Regions from separate parts of the Shewanella maritima genome, predicted to be linked through region 1. Evidence: predicted binding sites of a transcription regulator. Region 1 holds the regulator's gene; each other region holds the start of a gene.
What was found. Region 1 encodes FliA, which starts transcription of late flagellar genes. Its sites were predicted from a motif close to CTAAAGNTNNNNNNNNNNNNGCCGATA; they were not measured.

Region 1 (4,315 bases):
GGATCTTGCTCGATACCTTGCTGAGTTTGTTCAAACATGCTGTTAATCGAATCAACAGCTTGCAAAATAATGTCCATCAACTCAGAGTTGACGTGGCGTTTACCGGTTCTTAACAGGTCGAAGGTATTTTCTGCCTCATGACAGACATCAACCATAGGTGTAAGACTCAAAAAGCCTGCACCACCTTTAACCGTGTGGAACCCACGGAAAATGGCGTTTAATAAATCACTATCGTCAGGATTATTTTCAAGCGCAACTAATTGCTCTTGTAGAAGCTCAAGGATTTCACCCGCTTCAATTAAAAAGTCCTGCAGTATCTCTTCATCGACATCAAAGGACATTAAGTTGACTCCTAATTAGAAACCCAGGCTAGATAACAGATCATCGACTTCATCTTGACCTGTAACAACATCTTCGCGTGTTTCTGCATCCATTATAGGGCCTTCGGCCTCAATATTATTATTTGCTGTTTCTTGTGCTTGCATTGGGTGGTCACCAAACACTGTCAGCATGGTAACTAGGTTGTTTTCCACTTCTCTGACAAGGTCTATCACCCGACGGATCATTTGTCCGGTTAAATCTTGGAAGTCTTGCGCCATCAATATTTGATTGAGCAATTCACGTAAACGATTCGAGTCATGAGCACTGTGAGACATAAACTTCTGAACGTCGTGACATAACACTTTGAACTCGCTCAGTTCTATGTCGCGGCGCATCAATTTATCCCACATAGGGGTCACACTTTGAATGTTTGTAATTATGGTATCGGCCAAAGGTAAACATTCTTCAACCGCATCCATGGTTTTATTTGCAGCTTGTTCCGTCATATCGATGACGTAGTTAAGCCTTTCTTTGGCATCTGGGATTTCTGTGTTAGCTAATTCAGAGAGGCGACTATCAAGTTGGAAGTCTTCAAGGGCACTATGTAACTGACGAGTTAACTTACCGACCTCTTCAAATAGCTCCCTTTGAAGAGGGGCAGCGATTTCACGAATGAGGTTATCAGCTTGCTCTTGCTGATCAGCACTAAGCAGCTCAACCAGCAACTGGGCTTGCTCAAGTGTAATCAATCCCGCGTTTTCTACCTGCATGGCGTATCCCTACTTTATGCTAAGCGTTCAAAGATTTTATCTAGCTTTTCTTTGAGCGTGGCTGCGGTAAATGGCTTAACCACGTAGCCGTTTACACCAGCTTGCGCTGCAGCAATAATCTGCTCACGCTTGGCTTCGGCCGTTACCATAAGTACAGGTAAATGTTTAAGAGAATCGTCAGCGCGAATGGCTTTCAATAAGTCGATGCCTTGCATACCAGGCATGTTCCAGTCAGTTACAACAAAGTCAAATTCGCCTTTTTGTAACATAGGTAGGGCCGTAGACCCGTCATCTGCTTCTTGGGTATTGTTGAACCCCAAGTCTCGCAACAAGTTCTTGATGATACGTCTCATTGTTGAAAAGTCGTCAACAATAAGAATCTTCATATTCTTGTCCAAGGTTTCCTCCGGTGAGCTTACACTTACGTGCTCTATTTATTAATTATTCTTGTGTCCAATGCTTGAGCTTACCTTTTAGTCTTAACATAGCCTGACTTAAAATCTGACTAACTCTAGACTCACTAACCTCAAGAATGGCACCAATTTCTTTTAAGTTTAATGCTTCGTCATAATACAGGGATAAGACTAAAGCATCACGCTCAGGCAAAGTTTTAATAGCTTCAACTAACGCAGATTGAAACTGTACTTCAGCAAGTGACTCGAACGCTTCGTCCGGATTTTCGTCTTCCGGGACGATGACATCTTGCGACACGCCCAAGTCTTCTATGCCTATGATTTTCCCCACAGAAACGTCGTTTAAGATATGATGGTATTCATCTAGCGACATCTCAAGTTTTTCAGCAATTTCTGTGTCACGAGCATCGCGCCCAAGTGTTTGCTCTAACTCATCGATCACTTGAGTGATACGACGACTATTTCTGTGAACGGAACGGGGAACCCAATCACCACGGCGGATCTCATCAATCATTGCCCCTCGGATGCGGATCCCAGCAAAGGTTTCAAACTTGGCACCTTTACTGCCATCAAATTTTGATGAAGCTTCAAGCAGCCCCATCATTCCTGCCTGCAACAAGTCATCCAATTGCACAGAGGCAGGAAGCCTAGCCAACATATGGTGAGCGATACGTTTTACTAGCGGAGCATACTGTTCAACGATAGACGTTTTGTTATCGAATTGGGTATATGCTGCAGCTTTATTCACTCGCTCGTTCCTCTTGCTGAGTAGGACGATGGACTAAGCGTTCAACAAAAAATTCTAGATGCCCGCCAGGTTGTTGCGGGATTGGCCACGTCATAATCTTGTTAGCTAAGCCATGATAAGCGATAGCCGCTGGCGATTTTGGAAAGGCTTCAATTACTAACTTCTGCTTACGGACAGATTTGCGCAAATTATCGTCAAACGGCACCGTTGCCACCAGCTCGAGCGCGACATCTAAGAACCTGTCTGTCACTTTACTGAGTTTAGCAAATAATTCCATACCTTCTCGCAAAGAACGCACCATATTTGCAACAATTTTGAAATGGAACACACCATGCTCGCGGCTCAAGATTTTTATCAAGGCATAAGCATCGGTAATAGAGGTTGGTTCGTCACACACGACAATCAATACATCTTGTGACGCACGTGAAAAACTCAGCACCATATCTGAAATACCTGCCGCGGTATCAACAATCAGTACGTCGAACTGAGTGCGCATTTCACTAAAGGCGCGAATAAGGCCTGCATGCTGAGCTTGAGTAAGCTCAACCATCGCTTGAGTACCAGAAGTTGCTGGCACAATACCAATGCCTTTAGGACCTCGAACAATAATATCGTCTAGCTCTGATTCGCCAGATAGAACGTGAGATAAGTTTTTCTCAGCGCGAAGGCCAAGCATGACATCCACGTTTGCTAACCCTAAGTCAGCATCAAGTACTAATACTCGTTTGCCTTTTTCAGCGAGAGCAACTGCGGTGTTGATTGAAACGCTGGTTTTACCTACGCCCCCTTTACCACCTGAAACCGCGATAACTTTCACTTTTTCGTTATTTGGTTGATTCATCATACGTAAACCGCTTGCTTGATCCCGGGTCATATCTTTACTCAAATGCATAGGCCATCTCATTATGGTTGGCCGTTTGTGGTGACGGTTGTTGCTCTGATTCGTTCAACGCACTTAGCGCTTGCTTGGCTAAGGCTAACGTATCCGCGACCTTCATGTCTTCAGGAACACGTTGACCATCAGTCACATAACTTAATGGTAACTCATTTTGAATCAATACGCTCAGTGCGCCAGCAATTGATATTGATTCGTCTAACTTGGTTAATATAGCACCGGCTAGAGGGATGCGTTTAAAATGATTTACTGCATCTTGTAACACTCTGCGCTGGCCTGTTGCTGACATAACAAGATAACTACGAATTGGAATTCGGCTATTAGCCGTTAAGTTATCTAATTGCTGATATAGGCGCATATCTCGCTGTCCCATACCCGCAGTGTCTATCAATACCAATTTACGACTTCTAAATTGGTATAAAATTTGTTCAAGCTCTGCTAAATCATGAGCTTGCTTAACAGGGCACCCCATTATTTTGCCATAAGTTGCCAGCTGCTCATAGGCTCCAATGCGATAATGGTCTGTTGTGATCATCGCAACTTGATCTGGACCATGATGTGCGACAAATCTTGCTGCAATTTTCGCCAGCGAAGTGGTTTTTCCCACACCTGTTGGACCAACAAATGCCACAACGCCACCACGCTTAACAATATCATCGCCTTGATTATCTAACAGGTTGGCTAAACTCTGTGGCAAAGCACGCACTAAATCTGCTGGCGTATAATTTTGGCTGAGTGCTGCTAGGTTTGCAGCAACTGGTGCAGAAAATTCTGCTGCAATGAGCTTGCTCTCTAACATAGCGCCAACTGGGTCGGTGCGCTTTTTCTGATCTGTCATCAATTCAGAAACTTGATGAGTTAGCAAGCTACGAAGCGATGCCATCTCTTCTCTTAGTGATTCAATTTCAGCAGATGACGATTTAGCCGCTCTAGGCTCTGGTGTAAACTGCGCTGCTTGAGGTTCGCTACGTTGAGCTTTTGGCTGTTTACTTGCTTCTAATTGTCTTGCCCACTCAGGTAACTCAGGTTCTTCCTTACGCTGCGCTAGCTGATCATTAATGCGACTTTGTTGCTTCTCAAGCAGTGCTTGTAAAGAATCCGCAACAGGCGGCGGGCTAACTTTTGCCTGAGTTTTAATACTGGCATTGCTTGACTGCAATGACACTCG
Region 2 (4,315 bases), 990 kb from region 1:
GCGCTCTGGCGAGACTAACTCACCCACATTCGACTCAAGTAATGGTAGGACTACATGACCGCCACCAAACACTAAGCTACCAACTTGATAAAACTGGGCAAACACTTGCCCCAGACTGTGGTGTTTATCAATTAACAAAACTGATGCAATCAAGCCTAAAACAAACACAGCTAACCAGACATAGTTGAGCTTGATAGGCTGTGCTTGAAACTGGGCGAGCTGATCAATGTCTGCCGTTTTGGGCTCACGATTAAGCGTCATCACCCCAACAAATGCGGCAACAAGTAACACCAGAATTTGCGTAGCCATTGCAGGGAAGATAATCAAAGTAATAGCAGTAAAGGCAGCAATGAGCTGCGCAGCACTGCGCTGGCAAAATTGCTTAAACATGCCCAAAGTGGCATCGGCAACGATGACTACTGCAAGTAATTTGAGCCCATGGATCATGCCCTGCACCGCAGGCATATCTAGCCATTTAGCACTGGTAACAGCCAGCAAGAACAGCAGTAAAAACGAAGGTAAGGTGAAGCCAACAAATGCAGCAAAACCACCAAGCAAGCCACCTCTATGATAACCAATGGCAAAACCAACCTGACTCGATCCTGGGCCAGGCATAAACTGACTTAACGCAACGAGACTGGCATATCGTTTATCATCAAGCCATTGCAGCTCTTCAACAAATGCTTTGCGAAAATAGCCAATATGGGCTGCAGGCCCACCAAAACTGACTAAACCTAAGGCTAAAAAGCGGGTAAAAATCTGCCAATAAATCATGTGGCTAACCTTTTTTATATCTATTGTATTTATACCGATCAGCACAAGTATGTGAACATACTTACAGGCTCAAACGCTGATGTTTCACGCTAAATAGTATGACAGATATATGACAACTTAATGAACAATTGGGGAGCGCCCAAAGTGACTAAATGACTATGTGAGAAAAGTGTCTAAGTGAAAAAGCGCTCATGTGAGAGTTGAGAAATGGCAGCCAACAACAAAAAAGAGCAGTGATGTACTGCCCAATCTATTGGCGTCTGTCCAAAGCACTGAGCCTATATTAGTCTTTCATCAGAGCCAGAGTCTTGTCACACAGCGCTTTGAGTTGTTGCAACTCTTCCATCTCGCCACCGACTTTACAACGCATTAAACCAGGGATTTCACTGGCTTGTTGCTTGAGCGCTTGTCCTTCTTCAGTGAGGTGTAACACACGAACACGCTCATCTTGTTCACTGCGCCCGCGCAACACTAACCCCTTTGCCTCTAGGCGTTTTAACAAGGGAGTTAATGTACCTGAATCGAGATGCAGCTGTTCACCTAAGGTTTTCACACTAATGCCAGAGGTTTGCCACAACACCATCATCACTAGATATTGTGGGTACGTCAGAGAAATCGACTCAAGTAAAGGTCTGTAAGCACGCACCATCGCGTTAGTTAAACTATAAAGCGAGAAGCAAACCTGATTCTCTAACATTAACTCGGGTTGTTTCATATTAAAGCTCTTACTTAATGGCGTGATGCTCAGCTCACTCAGCTGACCAAACACGCTTTTGCAACACAAAGTGAGATGTAGATCATTTAATTGTACACAATCTAAATGTGGTTTTGCACAGAAATGCAAAAATTAGCTATTTGGCGAAAATTTTTCCTTTAGCTAAACTTAAAAGGGCCGATAAACAAAGAGAGTAAAATGGCTCGCCAAACATTTGATAGCGAATCGATGACTAACAGCCATTAAGTAACGACTCTCCCTTGCCCTTTAACTTTGCATTCGTTGAAGGCATGATTTCTAAGCTGAAACTTGAGGTAAGTATGACTATTTCAGTAAATGCACCGTCGTCAATGCCGACCAATATTGACTCAGGCAACAGCCTTAAAGTTGCGGTAATGGCAAAAGAACAACAAAAGGTCGAAGGCGACATTGCCATGCAGTTGATTGAAGCTGCGGTACCTCCGCCAACAGGCAATTCAGGCCATAACATCAACGTTAAAGTCTAATTCCAACAAAAAGTTCAAAATGACAAAAAGCCATGTGTTCTGCACATGGCTTTTTAATGTCTGATTTCAGTAAATATTAGCTAAACATCAACAGCACTTAAGCCGCTTTACGCCCTTCATAGGCTTGGCACATTTGCTCAACTTTGTCTTCTTCAAGCTCGCGCAGACCGCTTAGCACCAGGGTTTTAACACCAGTACCTATCACTCTTCCTTGGCTCGTAAGCTCGAAATTCAGGGTAACGTCACCGCGCTTGCCATCGACTTTTAGGGTTTGCTCCACCAACTCTAAGCTCATCTCTTCAAAGCTAAAGTCGGTTAGCTCAAATGCCATACTCTCGTATATAACAAGCGGACGGGCAGGATTGATCATCACTTGATGCTCACGCATCAAGGGAACTAACACGTGGATAAAGTTAAGCCCAGAAAATGCCACATAGCTCTTAATAAATGCGGCTTTTTGAGTGTCACACTCACATAGCTCGCCAGAACGGCTGACATTCAAATATGACTTGCCGTTCGTGTCTTGAATATTAAAGCTGTCGCCGACACTAGGGTCTAAAAGCAGCTCGACATTATCGCCCACCATACCCTCAAAATTAAATTGCATGTTTTGGCTCAGCCCGTGTTCCGTCAGCACTAACGCAAACAGTAAATCACCAGGCACGCAGAAACGCTTTGCACCAACGTCATGAATTGGGTTGTAGTCTCCAGCAACATTTTTTGCGAAGTCACTGGCTTGCTGCGCACTGATCACCACTTTGCTGGCATCCTGCTGCAGTTGTTTTGAGTAGTATGGAGATAAAAACATATTATTCTTTTTGTAAATTTCAGTGAGTAAAAGTCAATAGCCTTGCAGTTTACTGTAACTTTAGCAAATCACTCACCCGATGACTTGGATAAAGGCTATTAGGAAGTTAGGAGTGCGAACGTTGCTTTAATCGTGCTGCATAGCGTTTCAGCGTAGCAGTTATCACGGCGAACGATTGCTTAAACGGATTGATGTAAATGCCAGTAAGGCTGTCATGCCCCACTTTGTAGCTCACGCCAATATCGAGTTGCTTTGACGGCACTTCACTTGCCCACACTAACGAGCCAAAAGCGCGATCCCATATGGCTAGAGCGCTGCCTAAATTCTTGTCTCTGTGAGCTAGCGCTTTACTGTGATGAATTTGATGTTGCGCAGGGCTGATTAACCAACCTTCAAGTCTATCGCCCCAACTTAACCAAATGTGACTATGACGTAAGTTAGAACCAAACACATTGAACAAAAACACAAATACATTAGCGCCAAGTACATCGTACATTTTTAAATTAGGACCAAAAAGGTAGTAACCAATGCCCACTGCTGTACCTTGTGCTAGCGCCATGCGACAGGCATAAAAATAACTCTCTATGGGGTGAGAGCGATAAATAGTAAATGGTGTTAAAACGCTAGCACTATGATGCACCGCGTGTATTGGCCACAGAAAAGGGATTTTGTGTAGCGCCAGATGTAGTAAGTAGCGGCTAAAGTCATCTAATAAAAATAACAATACGGTGAAGATTGCCATAACCAAAACCGCATTGTTGCTAACGGGCTCTATTACGCCAAACAGCCACTCAAGACCATCACTTACAGATAAAGCAATCGGCACCATAGTGACAATGAGAGGCGCAAATATCGCGGCCTTAATCAGCTTATTAAACACCAACAACCAGTAATCATGGCGAGCAGATTTAGCCAAATAGATGTGTTTAGGGAATAAAAAGCCTAGCAAGCCCTTAAATGATTTTGCAGGCCTAGGCTTGTCTGTTGAATTAGTCTGACCTGTTGAATCAGTTTGCACTGATGAATTAGCAGCATGCCAATACACAGGTAAAGCAAGTAGCACAGCACCCAGCAAATACCCTATGTAAATGCGCTTATTGGCATCAAATGGGTAACTGACAAGCTGACCAAGCTCAGCAACACCTGCAGATAAAACGCCCACTAACACATCAGCAGTTATGGATAACACATCAACAGCAGACAAGGGGTTCTCCTACAACGATTTCCCTACGACAACTAAAACAGGCTGACTGCTTATTAACACACATAAAAAGCAGTCAGCTTTATCATCAGCGGTTAGAACTGGTACTGATAACCTAGCTGAAACTGCTGCGGCTTACTAGGGCGTGCACCATAAGGGCGACGACTAACAATTTCTTGGTTATCGAGCACGTTGTCCGCCTTTAAATACACCTTACCAAAGGTGTCAAAGTCATAACTTGCCGACATATCCAGTGTAGTCAACGCCTTGGTTTTAACGCCTGATAACACCACGCCTTCACCCGAAGCTTC
Region 3 (4,315 bases), 1.2 Mb from region 1:
GACCTGATTTAATGAGTTTGTCTAGCTCAATAGTGTTATTTCATTAACTTTGCAGCGCTAATTATCAATTCGCTGATAACTTGTAAATAAGCATGACACTCAATGTAAAGCGAGGTTGTAGCTTGGGTGCGTATGTGAACTAAACTCACGGTGTTGTATTTTTCAACGAATAAAACAAAATTCATCGGAAATATCTTACTGCTACTCCAAATTAGTAGTATGGTATGTCACAGTTTTGTTTATACCATGACGTGTATACACTAACTTGAACTATTTAAGCCATTAATGGAGAGTAAAAATGAGCGTATTAGTAGGACGTCCAGCCCCAGATTTCACTGCAGCAGCAGTACTTGGTAACGGTGAAATCGTTGATAGCTTTAACCTAGCAACAGCGATTAAAGGTAAACCAGCGGTTATTTTCTTCTACCCACTAGATTTCACTTTCGTATGTCCTTCAGAGTTGATCGCATTTGATCACCGTATGGAAGAATTCACTAAGCGCGGCGTTGAAGTAATTGGTGTTTCTATCGACTCACAATTCTCTCACAATGCGTGGCGTAACACTCCTGTTGATAAAGGTGGTATTGGCCAAGTTAAATACACTCTTGTTGCTGACGTTAAGCATGAGATTTGTAAAGCATACGACGTTGAGCACCCTGAAGCTGGTGTTGCATTCCGTGGCTCTTTCCTAATCGACAAAGAAGGCCAAGTTCGTCACCAAGTTATCAACGATCTACCACTAGGTCGTAACGTTGACGAAATGATCCGTATGGTTGACGCGCTTCAATTCCACGAAGAGCACGGTGAAGTTTGTCCTGCGGGCTGGTCAAAAGGTGATGAAGGTATGGACGCAAGCCCAGAAGGTGTTGCTTCTTACCTAAAAGACAACTCAGAAAAGCTTTAATCTGTACCTAGATTAGTTTTACGAGTATTAAAAAGCTGCCTCCGGGCAGCTTTTTTGTTTTGGTTAGTCGTTTATCTTACTGCAACTACTTAGTTTCGTTGCTCTGTTCTTCAACGGCAGGCTCTTCAAGGGCAGGCTTTTCAAGTGACTGATCTTCAAGTGACACGCATGGCCAGCCACCGAGAGCCTTCCATTTATTAACGATATGACAGAAAAGCTCAGCGGTGCGCTCCGTATCATATAGTGCAGAGTGGGCCTCGCTATTGTCAAAATCAATGCCAGCCATTCTGCAAGCTTTGGCTAATACCGTATGACCAATTGCAAGGCCTGCAAGGGTTGCAGTGTCAAAGCTGGCAAATGGGTGAAATGGCGAACGTTTTAATGAGTTGCGTTCAATGGCGTGATTGACAAAGCCAACATCGAAGGCTGCATTGTGAGCCACAATAATACTGCGGTGACAGTCTGCCGCTTTTTGCGCTTTTTTCACTTCTTTAAAGATTTCTAAAAACGCCTGTTTTTCATCGACCGCACCGCGCAGCGCACTGTATGGGTCGATACCATTAAACGCTAATGCGTCAGGTTCAAGGTTTGCACCCTCAAACGGCTCGATGTGATAGTGCAGGGTTTTATCAAGCTCAAGCACACCATCTTCATTCATTTTTAATAGGGTGACGGCTATTTCGAGCAGGGCATCTGTTTTAGCGTTAAAACCAGCTGTTTCCACATCGATAACGACGGGGTAGTAGCCACGAAATCGATTCTTAAATTTATTGGTGTCGCAAATGTCAGTCATGCCTGCCGTATCCTATTTTACTGGTCATCGAAACGCTGTGATGACGTTGGTCGGCTATTATGGCGAATCGCCGTGGCGCTGTCATGTTGCTTAGGGTAAATAATCACCAATTAATAGCAGTTTGGTTAAAGGATTCCAGTTTAAGGCCGATAGCTAAAGAGAACTTAGTGATTAGGGGAAGCAATATGTGGCAAAAATGGCTGTTGGCAGCGTCTATTTTGATGTGCTCAAGTGCGCAAGCTGAGCTACGTCATTATGTTGCATCCCTTGATAACTCAATGTGGAAAATCAGCGAAGACTCACCTGTTGAATGCCAGCTTTCTCACGACATTCCTGGCTATGGTACAGCTATGTTTACCAGTCGCTCTGGTAAAGACATGAATATGTTGTTTACCCTAGATATGTGGCTAAAACCTGATGCGGTTACTCAGGCAAAATTGATTAGCCGTGCACCACAGTGGCGACCAGGTCTAAACTCTCGGGAAATTACCACATTAACTTATCATGAGCAGTTTAACGGTGAAGTGCCGAAGAAAGCTGCTTGGGCCATGCTTAATGAGCTAAGTCAGGGCATGGTACCTACCTTCTACTACGCAGATTGGTACAACCCGTCTTCAAAAGTGGCGGTAGGGATCTCTTCGGCAAACTTTAGCTCTGAATATCATAAGTTTCGTGCTTGCTTAGCAAATCTACTGCCTTATGGTTTTGATGACATTTCTTTTACTGTTCTTAACTATCGCGAAGGTGGCAAAGAGTTGACTCGATACTCGAAAAAGCAGCTAGAGCGAGTAAAGCGTTATTTAGAGCATGACCAAGATGTTGACCTCATCTTGGTTGATGCATACACCGATAGCTATGGTGAACAAGCCGCTAACCAACAGGAATCTGAATTGCGAGCTCAATCCGTAAAAGATATTTTAGTGGCAAGTGGCATTGACCAAACCCGAATTTCGACAACCGGTCACGGTGAGCGTCGCCATGTTGCGGGTAACGCGTTGGCGACAGACAGGCAAATTAACCGCCGTGTTGTCATTAAAATCACTAAAGATATCTAATCACAAGTATCCGCAGATTTAGCCATTTTGTTCACGGCTTTCAGCCTGTAGGCTGCCGATTGATTCGGCAAATATCACTTAAGAGGTATACGGAAGGCTAAACGTAGGCCAACTCTTTATATCGCTGCAATTTTATCGTTATTAGTAGAACGCTCTTGCACATAGTGCAGGGGCGTTTTTATTGATTTGCATTATGAGGTTTAGATTACCCAAGTTACTATAACTTAGGCAAAAAAAAGCCTGCTTAAATAAGCAGGCCGAATAATTTGCAATCAACAAATTGAAGGAAGGAAGTCAAGCATAAGAACCAATAACAACTGATGTATTGGGTTACATCAATCTGGTGTTCTTTGTTCTCAAAAATCTGAAAAACTTGTTTTTGGGAACGAGGTAAATATTAGAGCCTGGGCACTAGTTTGACAAACTAGAAAATTTTCATGTTTGCATTAGTTTTTCTTATGATTAATTGGCTGTGAGTATTATGCTAGTCACTAGAAATTATTATAAGCACTGTGATTTATCATACTTGCACGGAAGATTTGCATTTTTAGTGCATATCTATTCGTATCCCCCATGCTAGCAAGGATAACAAAATGTTAAATTCGGTTTATATGGCATGTTGGCCGAATTAATTTTTATGAAATTATTAAAGAATATAGATTGCATAGGGGATGACTGAGCTGAATATCCTGGTTAGTTAATTGGGTTAGATAAATAAGGGCAAGTACGTGATATTGCAGTTAGGTGCGTTTGGATAGACTAGATACAGCGGAGCTGTTGTGTCTATAAGTTTTAAATGTGCAAACTTATTTAAGGGTGGGCTGGCTGAGCAAAGCGCGAAGTAGTCGTCAACATTGCTATTGTTAAGGTATTGCGGATTAATAATTCTTCACTTAAACCCTACATTGGACGTAATCGGGTATTTTAGTGAGCAAAAGTCGGATTTCAGTGGTCATATTATTCACAAGCCTAGAGTGACTAGGTATAGTAAGCGAAAAATAAATAATAGATTATGCAAACGTTAATGACCTTTAATTGGCCAATTTCCATTTACTATGAAGATACCGACGCTGGCGGTGTTGTTTATCACTCCAATTACCTCAACTTTTTCGAACGGGCGAGAACCGAGTGGTTAAAGTCATTAGCGATTAACCAAACCGAGTTGCTTAAGCAAGATATTGCGTTTGTTGTAAAGCATGCCGATATCGACTTTCGTATCGCCGCCCGTTTTGAGCAATCACTTAGCGTTCGTTCAACACTAACCCAATTAAAGAAAGCATCTATGGTGTTTCATCAACAGTTAATTGATGAGCAAGATAATGTGTATTGCGAAGCAAGCATAACAGTTGCTTGTATCGCCCTTTCAAAAATGCGCCCTAAGGGCATTCCGCAATCAATAGTTCAGGAGTTTAACCGTGCACGCTGATATTTCATTTATTGGTCTTTTCCTTGAAGCGAGCTTGCTCGTGAAATTAGTGATGTTGACCTTGCTCGGTTTATCGATTTTATCTTGGGCTGTGATTATTCAACGTCGCAAATTGCTCAATCATGCACGTACTCGCT

Region 2: EXU30_RS07430 (cytoplasmic protein) is a predicted target of FliA. The motif match lies at 1,646-1,672, and genes of this name have one in related genera.
Region 3: EXU30_RS18055 (flagellar protein MotY) is a predicted target of FliA. The motif match lies at 1,823-1,849, and genes of this name have one in related genera.

The regions. Positions count from the first base shown of each region.
Region 1 covers NZ_CP036200.1:723,131-727,445, forward strand. The annotation lists gene EXU30_RS03120 (chemotaxis protein CheA) at 1-341, opposite strand, end outside; gene EXU30_RS03125 (protein phosphatase CheZ) at 357-1,091, opposite strand; gene cheY (chemotaxis response regulator CheY) at 1,106-1,489, opposite strand; gene EXU30_RS03135 (RNA polymerase sigma factor FliA) at 1,533-2,252, opposite strand; gene EXU30_RS03140 (MinD/ParA family protein) at 2,245-3,126, opposite strand; gene flhF (flagellar biosynthesis GTPase FlhF) at 3,131-4,315, opposite strand, start outside.
Region 2 covers NZ_CP036200.1:1,711,951-1,716,265, forward strand. The annotation lists gene chrA (chromate efflux transporter) at 1-774, opposite strand, end outside; gene ohrR (transcriptional regulator OhrR) at 1,058-1,522, opposite strand; gene EXU30_RS07430 (cytoplasmic protein) at 1,750-1,995, shown strand; gene EXU30_RS07435 (DUF3581 domain-containing protein) at 2,093-2,803, opposite strand; gene EXU30_RS07440 (sterol desaturase family protein) at 2,910-3,965, opposite strand; gene EXU30_RS07445 (TonB-dependent receptor family protein) at 4,100-4,315, opposite strand, start outside.
Region 3 covers NZ_CP036200.1:4,262,302-4,266,616, forward strand. The annotation lists gene EXU30_RS18045 (peroxiredoxin) at 299-904, shown strand; gene rnt (ribonuclease T) at 990-1,697, opposite strand; gene EXU30_RS18055 (flagellar protein MotY) at 1,883-2,752, shown strand; gene ybgC (tol-pal system-associated acyl-CoA thioesterase) at 3,777-4,178, shown strand; gene tolQ (protein TolQ) at 4,168-4,315, shown strand, end outside.